2 regions of the Streptosporangium fragile genome follow, and region 2 is predicted to be linked to the other one. Evidence: predicted binding sites of a transcription regulator. Region 2 holds the regulator's gene; the other holds the start of a gene.

Region 1 (4,416 bases), on a different contig from region 2:
CCGTGCGGGACCGCTGGGGATCAGTGGCCGTGGCCGTGACCGTGGCCGTGGCCACCGGCGGCGGCCGGGGCCTCCTCCTCGGGCTTGTCCACCACGAGGGCCTCGGTCGTCAGCAGCATGCCGGCGATGGAGGCCGCGTTCTGGACGGCCGAGCGGGTGACCTTGACCGGGTCGATGACGCCCTGGGCGACCAGGTCGCCGTACTCGCCGGTCGCGGCGTTGAGGCCGTGGCCGACGGACAGCTCCGAGACCTTGGCCGTCACGACGTAGCCCTCCAGACCGGCGTTCTCGGCGATCCAGCGGGCGGGCTCGACGAGCGCCCTGCGGACCACGGAGACACCGGTCGCCTCGTCGCCGGACAGGCCCAGGTCGTCGAGGACCTTGGAGACGTGGACGAGCGCGGAGCCACCACCGGAGACGATGCCCTCCTCGATCGCCGCGCGGGTCGCCGAGATCGCGTCCTCAAGGCGGTGCTTCTTCTCCTTGAGCTCGACCTCGGTGGCCGCGCCGACCTTCAGCACGCAGACGCCGCCGGAGAGCTTGGCCAGGCGCTCCTGCAGCTTCTCGCGGTCCCAGTCGGAGTCGGACTGCTCGATCGCGAGCTTGATCTCCTTGACCCGGTCGGCGATCGCCTGGGCGTCGCCGGCACCGTCCACGATGGTGGTGGCGTCCTTGGTGATGGCGACGCGGCGGGCGGTGCCCAGCACCTCCAGGCCGACGTGCTCCAGCTTGAGGCCGACCTCCTCGCTGACGACCTGGCCGCCGGTGAGGATGGCGATGTCCTGCAGCATGGCCTTGCGGCGGTCACCGAAGCCCGGCGCCTTGACGGCGACGGAGGTGAAGGTGCCGCGGATCTTGTTGGTGACCAGGACCGCGAGCGCCTCGCCCTCGACGTCCTCGGCGATGACCAGCAGCGGCTTCTTGGTCTGCGCGACCTTCTCCAGCAGCGGCAGGAAGTCGGCCACGGAGGAGATCTTGTTCTGGTTGATCAGGATGTAGGGGTCCTCCAGGACCGCCTCCATGCGCTCCTGGTCGGTCACCATGTAGGGCGACAGGTAACCCTTGTCGAACTGGAGGCCCTCGGTGAACTCCAGCTCCAGGCCCATGCTGTTGGACTCCTCGACGGTGATGACACCGTCCTTGCCCACCTTGTCGAACGCCTCGGCGATCAGCTCACCGATCTTGGCGTCCTGGGCCGAGATCGTCGCGACGTTCGCGATCTCCTTCTTGTCCTCGACCGGGCGGGCCGACTCGATCAGCTTGTCGCTGACGGCCTTGGCCGCGAGGTCGATCCCGCGCTTGAGCGAGAGCGGCTGGGCGCCGGCGGCGACGTTGCGCAGGCCCTCGCGGACCATCGCCTGGGCCAGGACGGTCGCCGTGGTGGTGCCGTCACCGGCGATGTCGTTGGTCTTGGTCGCGACTTCCTTGGCCAGCTGCGCGCCGAGGTTCTCGTACCGGCCCTCCAGCTCGACCTCGCGGGCGATGGTGACACCGTCGTTGGTGATGGTCGGCGCGCCGAACTTCTTGTCGATGACGACGTTGCGGCCCCGCGGGCCGAGCGTCACCTTGACGGCGTCGGCGAGGGCGTTAACGCCGCGCTCGAGGGCTCGGCGCGCGTCCTCCTCGAACGACAGGATCTTCGCCATGACAATCCTCTCTGTAAGTACGTCAGCGCATCAAAGCCCCGGGCGCTCGCGCGACCCGGGGCTCGATACGTCATCTTCGGTGAAGCGAGAACTACTTCTCGATGATGGCGAGCACGTCACGGGCGGAGAGCACGAGGTACTCCTCGCCGCCGTACTTCACCTCGGTGCCGCCGTACTTGCTGTAGAGGACGACGTCGCCCTCCTTGACGTCGAGCGGGATGCGCTTCTCGCCGTCCTCGTCCCAGTTGCCCGGACCCACCGCGAGGACCTTGCCCTCCTGCGGCTTCTCCTTGGCGGTGTCCGGGATGACCAGGCCGGAAGCCGTGGTCTGCTCGGCCTCAAGCGGCTGGACCACGATGCGGTCGCCGAGCGGCTTAACGGGAACCTTGGTGGCGGTCGTCACGTCGGACCTCCCCTTCAGATTTGAATGATCTAGAAGAGGCGACCAGCGGTCTGCCGTCGCGGGTGTCAGACCTGACCTCGTCGCATGGATTGGCACTCTCACTGGGAGAGTGCCAATACGGAACAGTATGCAAGGTGGCCTTGACAGTCAACACGAGCCACCCCTTCTGCGCTTCAGGCGAACGTCAAGCCCCACTCGAACCATCCGCACCGTCCGGTGGCGTACCGGGGACAGGCATCGCAGGATGGGGGAACATGCACATGGAGGGGACAACCGAGCAGCGACGGGAATGTGACCGAATGGCTACTCACGGTGAGCGCGACGACACTACGGTGAGCGATGTGACCAGCACGCTCAGCGAGAAGGCGAGCGCTCCGGGAGAGGCCCGCGACCCGCTCGCGAACTGGCCCCTCCCTCCCCCGGGAGGGTGGACGGCCGACGACCTCGACCGGCTTCCCACCGACGGCCCCAACGACGAGCTGGACCTGTTCAAGCACGCCGAACTCGTCGACGGAGCCCTCATCCTCATGTCCCCCCAGAGACGTTTCCACGAGTACGTCCTGTACGGCCTGCGAACCGCCCTCAACGAGCAGGCGCCCGACGACCTCAAGGCGGTGATGCAGATGGACGTCACCCTCGGCCCGAGGCAGCGCCCGTGCCCGGACGTCGTGGTGGTCGGCCGGGAAGCGGCGAAGGACCGGTCCCGTACCTCCTACGCGCCCGACGAGGTCCACCTGGTGATCGAGGTGGTCTCCCCCGAGTCGGAGTTCCGCGACCGCCAGGTGAAGCCGAGGCGCTACGCCGAGGCCGGCATCCGGCACTTCTGGCTGGTGGAGAACAACGCGGACGAGCCGGTCGTCCACGTGTACCAGCTCGATCCCGTCACCCGCTCCTACGTTCCGACCGGCATCCACCGCGACCGCCTCAAGGTCGCCGATCCGTTCCCTGTCGACATCGACCTCACCGAGCTGCCCGACTGAGGCGGTAGCGTCGGGGGGTGTGAACCTCGACGCGTTCAAGGAGCTGCTGACCCCGCTCGGCCAGGAGGCCCTGGACGCCGCGGCGCAGGTCGCCGGGGACGACCCGGTCGTGGCGGTGACGCGGTTGAGGCGTCGCTACGACGCCGGGCTGGTTTCGGCGGCGCTCACCCAGGCCGGGCTCAGACGGCGCGCGAGGGAGAAGTTCGGCGCGGACGCCGACCTGATGTACTTCACCCCGGCGGGCCTGGAACAGGCCACCCGCCGCGAGGTCGCCGACCACCGGGCGCGGCGTGTCCCCGCCGGCTCGCGGGTGGCCGACGTCTGCTGCGGCATCGGCGGGGACCTGCTGGCTCTGGCCAGGGCCGGATGCACCGTCGAGGCCGTCGACGCCGACCCGCTCACCGCGGCGGTCGCCCGGGCCAACGCCGAGGCCCTGGGGCTGGGCGACCGGGTCTCGGTCCGCGCGGCCGACGCCTCGTCGCTCGATCCGGCCGCCTTCGACGTGCTGTTCGCCGACCCGGCGCGCCGCACGGCGCGGGGCAGGACGTTCGACCCGATGGCCTACTCGCCGCCCTGGCCCGCCGTGCTGGAGATGGTGGCCGGGGCGGAGGCGGCCTGCCTGAAGGTCGCCCCCGGGATCCCCTACGAGTTCGTCCCCGCCGGGGCGGAGGCGGAGTGGGTCTCGCACCGGGGCGACGTCAAGGAGGCCGTGATCTGGTGCGGTTCGCTGGCGGGCGGGGTGGAGCGCAGGGCCACGATCCTGCCGTCCGGCGCCACGATGACGCCCGACCCGGATCTCGGCGGGGCGGAGACCGGCCCGGTCGGCCGGTTCGTCTACGAGCCGGACGGCGCGGCGATCCGCGCCCACCTGGTCGCGGAGGTCGCCGCCGCGGTCGGCGGGCGCCTGCTCGACCCGCGCATCGCCTACATCACCGGCGACACCGCGACGCCGACCCAGTGGGCGTCGCGGTACGAGGTGCACGAGACGCTCCCGTTCTCGCTGAAGCGGCTGCGGGCGGCGCTCCGCGAGCGCGGGGTCGGCAATGTGACGATCAAGAAGCGGGGCTCGGCGGTCGACGTCGAGCGGCTCAGAAAGGACCTGCGGCTGTCCGGCGGTGAATCCGCGGTGGTCATTCTGACCCGGATCGTTGACAGGCCGTTCGCTCTGATCTGCAGCCCATGCTGACCAGCCAAAATAGACAATTCTCGCAATTCATCTGCAATTCCGATCTTTTGCATTCGGCCTCGGAGAACCTTGATCGAAGGGCTAAGGTTGCCGGGCGGGAGTTCTCTCCCACCTGCGGTTTTCCGCTTTCATCAGCAAACCGGACCAATCCCACCGCGCGGCCGACCGTCGGCGAGTGAAGGAGTTTTCGGTGGATCACTC
Region 2 (4,416 bases):
TCGACCACCAGGCCGAGCTCCGCGGGAACCTGGGGGATCTTCCCCCTGCGGGGGCGCCGCCAGTCTCCCGCCAGAACGTCACGCTCGTACATCGCCGACCGCCCACCGTCTCGTGTCAGGGATCATGTGGACGGTAGCAAACGCGGTCGTCACCTACCGTACGGTCCGGGCTGTCCCCACTGTCCCGACGCGGCGGCGGCCGCGGCCTGGCGCTTGCGGGCGCCGCTCCGCTTGACCAGCACGACGATCGTCATGATGATCGCCACCAGGAAGAACACCAGGGGGATGCCGAGCCCGGCGGCGACCCCGCCCAGCGCTCCGCTCACCGCCGAGCCGAGGGCGAGCTCCTTGCCCACGCCGAACTTGACGACACTCGCGTCGTCGGCGGTGCAACGGACCTGGTAGTCGCCCGCCTTGTCCACCCCGATCCGCAGGCCCATCTCCCAGACGTCGCCGTTGAGGGTGACGGTCTGGGAGACGGCCGCCTTCTCCAGCCTGGGCGGGGTCTCGCCGCCCTCGATCGCGCACTCGTAGTTGGTCGGGCTGGTGGCGGAGACGTAGAGCGCGGGCTTGTCCGCCGGGTCGAGCTTGACCGTCACGGCCTCGCCGGCGGCGAAGGACTTGGTGGGGGCGGCGTCGGTGATCGCGTCGGCGGCCCCGGCGGCACCGTTGTAGAGGACGAGGACCCCGACGCCGATGCTGAGGAACGCGACGAGCCAGGAACCGAAGATCCAACCGAGGCTGGGCTTGACCTTCGTCTTGGCCGGTGTTCCCTGCGGGGGCCCGTAGTTGGGGGTGGGGTAACCGTAGGACGGACTGCCCTGTTGGTACTGCTGGCCGTACGGCTGCTGGGATGCGCCGTAACCGGGTCCCTGCGGGGGGCCACCCGGAGAAGATCCGAAATTATTAGACATACACGAATAGTGCCGGGTGACACTTGGATCGGGATAGCAGTTGACTTGCCAACGACTTGCTCCCGTCATCCGCAGCTCCTGCTTATCGCACCTTCCGGACAGGGGCCGTACACTTGGCACTCGGGAACACAGAGTGCCAAGCCTCGTGTTTCCCGTTTGGACGCAGGCAGGGAGGTGACCACGTTGGTCGACGACCGGAAGCTCGCCGTGCTGCGCGCCATCGTCGAGGACTACGTGTCCACCAATGAGCCGGTGGGGTCCAAGGCTCTCACCGAGCGGCACAACCTGGGTGTGTCGCCGGCGACCATCCGCAACGACATGGCGGTGCTGGAGGAGCAGGGCTACATCGCCCAGCCCCACACCAGCGCGGGCCGGGTGCCCACGGACAAGGGCTACCGGCTCTTCGTCGACAGGCTTTCGCAGGTGAAGCCGTTGTCGGCCGCCGAGCGGAGGGCCATCGAGAGCTTCCTCGCCGGCGCGGTGGACATCGACGACGTCGTCACGCGAACGGTCCGGCTGCTGGCCCAGCTCACCCGGCAGGTCGCCGTGGTGCAATACCCCACGATGAGCAACTCGACGGTCCGGCACGTGGAGCTGGTGCCGCTGAGCGAGCGTCGGCTGATGTTCGTGCTCATCACCAACACCGGGCGGGTCGAGCAGCGCGTGGTCGAGCTGGCCGACCTCGTGGACGAGAACCGTGTCGCCCACCTGCGGGCGGTGCTCAACGCCTCACTCGACGGCTGCGGGCTCACCAGCGTCCCCGACAAGGTCGCCGATCTGCCCGGGCGACTGCCCCCCGAGGACCGGCCGCTGGCGACCGCGATCCTCTCGGTGCTGCTGGAGTCGCTGGTGGAGCGGCGCGACGAGAAGATCGTCTTCGCCGGGGCGGCCAACCTCGCGGGAGCCGACTTCACCGTCGGGCTCCGTGAGGTCCTCGAGGCGCTGGAAGAGCAGGTCGTGCTCATGCGACTGCTCGGTGAGACCTCCGACCGGTCGGCGGTGACCGTGCGGATCGGTTCGGAGAACCCTTATACCGGCCTTAAGGGCACGTCCATCGTCGCCGCCGGGTACGGTTCGGGGGACAAACAACTGGCCCGGCTCGGTGTGCTGGGCCCGACGCGAATGGACTATCCGGTCACGATGGGCGCGGTGCGCGCGGTGGCACGCTACGTCAGCCAGATCCTGGCTGCATCCTAAGAGGTCAACGAACAGTGGCTAAGAGCGACTACTACGGCACCCTCGGGGTGCGCCGCGACGCCAGTCCGGAAGAGATCAAGAAGGCGTACCGCCGCCTGGCGCGCGAGCTGCACCCCGACGTCAACCCCGATCCCGAGACGCAGGAGCGCTTCAAGGAGATCACGCAGGCCTACGAGGTCCTGTCCGACTCCAGCAAGCGCCAGATGTACGACATGGGGGCCGACCCGTTCTCCCCGGGCGGGGGCGGTGCAGGCGGGTTCGGCGCGGGCTTCCCGTTCAGCGACATCATGGACGCCTTCTTCGGGGCCGCGGGCGCCGGCGGTGGGCGCGGCCCGCGCTCCCGCGCCCGCCGCGGTCGCAACGCCACCATCCGGGTCGAGCTCGACCTGCGCGAGGCGGCCTTCGGCACCACACGAGAGCTGGTCGTCGACACGGCCGTGGTCTGCGAGGTCTGTTCGGGCGCCGGAGCCGCGCCCGGCACCCACCCCGACACCTGTGACATGTGCCACGGCCGCGGTGAGGTCTCCCAGGTCACCCGCTCCTTCCTCGGCCAGGTCATGACCTCCCGGCCGTGTCCCCAGTGCGGGGGCTTCGGCTCGATCATCCGCCACCCCTGCCAGGAGTGCTCCGGCGACGGCCGGGTCCGCACCCGCCGGACGATCAAGGTCCGCATCCCGGCCGGTGTGGAGGACGGCACCCACATCCAGCTCGCCGGTGAGGGCGAGGTCGGGCCGGGCGGCGGCCCTCCCGGAGACCTGTTCCTGGAGATCGTCGAGCGCCCGCACGAGATCTTCGAGCGTCGCGGCGACGACCTGCACTGCACCGTGCAGATCCCGATGACCGCGGCCGCGCTCGGCACCATGCTGACCATGGAGACGCTCGACGGCGCCGAGGAGCTGGATATCCGTCCCGGCACGCAGTCGGGCCAGACGATCCCGCTCTACGGCCGGGGCGTGCAGCGCCTGAACGAGACCGGCCGCGGCGACCTGATGATCCACGTCAACGTGGAGACCCCGGCCCGCCTCGACCCGGCCCAGGAGGAACTGCTGCGGGAGCTCGCCAGGCTCCGCGGCGAGGAGCGGCCGCCCGGCAAGTTCGCCCCCGGCCAGCAGGGCTTCTTCTCCCGCCTGCGGGACGCCTTCAATGGCCGCTGACGGCGCCGGTTCCCGTTTCGCCGACGGTGCCGGTTCCCGTCCCGCCGGGCCCGGCGGCCGATGACCGTCCCGGTCTTCCTGGCCGACCCCGCAGACCTGGCCCGCCCGGAGTTCACCTTCGGCGGGCCCGAGGGCCGTCACGCGGCGGCCGTACGCCGGCTCCGGGCCGGGGAGCGGCTCGACCTGACGGACGGCGCGGGCACCGTGGCCGAGTGCGTCGTGCTCGACGCGGGCAAGGACTCGCTCCGGGTCGAGGTGCTGCGCCGCTACGACGTGCCGGTGCCCAGCCCTCGCCTGGTCGTCGTCCAGGGCCTGCCCAAGGGCGACCGGGGCGAGCTGGCCGTGGAGATGATGACCGAGGCCGGGGTCGATGTGATCGTCCCCTGGGCGGCGGCCAGGTGCGTCACCCAGTGGAAGGGTGAGCGGGGCGCCAGGTCGCTGGCCCGCTGGCGCTCCACGGCGCGCGAGGCGGGCAAGCAGGCGCGCCGCTTTCACCTGCCGGAGGTGGCCGAGCTCGCCACGACCGCGACGGTCGCCAAGCTGCTGTCGGCGGCGGCGCTCGGCATCGTCCTGCACGAGGAGGCTTCCGGCCCCCTCTCCACCCTGCCGCTTCCCGGAGAGGGCGACATCGTCGTGGTGGTCGGCCCCGAAGGCGGGGTCGCCGAGGAGGAGATCGCCGCGTTCCGCGCGGCGGAGGCGGTGCCGGCGTTGCTCGGGCCGACGGTGCTGCGCACCTCGACGGCCGGAGTCGCCGCGGCCGCCATCGTGCAGGCGCGCACGGGCCGCTGGTGAAACGCGGACGGACCGGGTTCGGAGCGGACCGGGCCCGCGACCCGTACCTTCCGGGCACGCGCGTGCGGCCGCCTTTCACCGCGGCAGCCGGTGTCCGCCCCCGGCGCGTGCGCGCGGGCGGCGTCCGGTGACCCGAGGGGACGGGCGCGTCCGCGCCATCCCGGGAGGCCGGTGACGGGCGGGCCCCGAGGAGTGCTCCGCGGGCCCTCGCCCTAGCGGCCGACCGGGGTCGAGGCGGGAGCGCTCGCCTCGGTCGGCAGCGGCGGCGTATCGCCCGGGAACGGGCACTCGTCGGTCGGGCACGTGCTCTGCGAGGGGACGGTCGCCTCCGTCGGCGTGGGCGTCGCCTCGCTCTCGTC

The links. The regulator HrcA, encoded in region 2, represses chaperone genes, less so after heat shock. The targets are predictions, from matches to a motif close to TTGGCACTCTCNNNNNGAGAGTGCCAA.
Region 1: the regulator HrcA is predicted to act here: its motif matches at 2,139-2,165, upstream of groES (co-chaperone GroES).

Annotation. Positions count from the first base shown of each region.
Region 1 covers NZ_BAAAVI010000014.1:7,727-12,142, forward strand. The annotation lists gene groL (chaperonin GroEL) at 21-1,646, opposite strand; gene groES (co-chaperone GroES) at 1,738-2,049, opposite strand; gene ABD841_RS11585 (Uma2 family endonuclease) at 2,349-3,029, shown strand; gene ABD841_RS11590 (class I SAM-dependent methyltransferase) at 3,049-4,215, shown strand; gene ABD841_RS11595 (coiled-coil domain-containing protein) at 4,406-4,416, shown strand, end outside.
Region 2 covers NZ_BAAAVI010000006.1:115,295-119,710, forward strand. The annotation lists gene ABD841_RS06130 (DUF3097 domain-containing protein) at 1-92, opposite strand, end outside; gene ABD841_RS06135 (hypothetical protein) at 150-914, opposite strand; gene hrcA (heat-inducible transcriptional repressor HrcA) at 1,098-2,111, shown strand; gene dnaJ (molecular chaperone DnaJ) at 2,126-3,265, shown strand; gene ABD841_RS06150 (16S rRNA (uracil(1498)-N(3))-methyltransferase) at 3,326-4,057, shown strand; gene ABD841_RS06155 (hypothetical protein) at 4,270-4,416, opposite strand, start outside.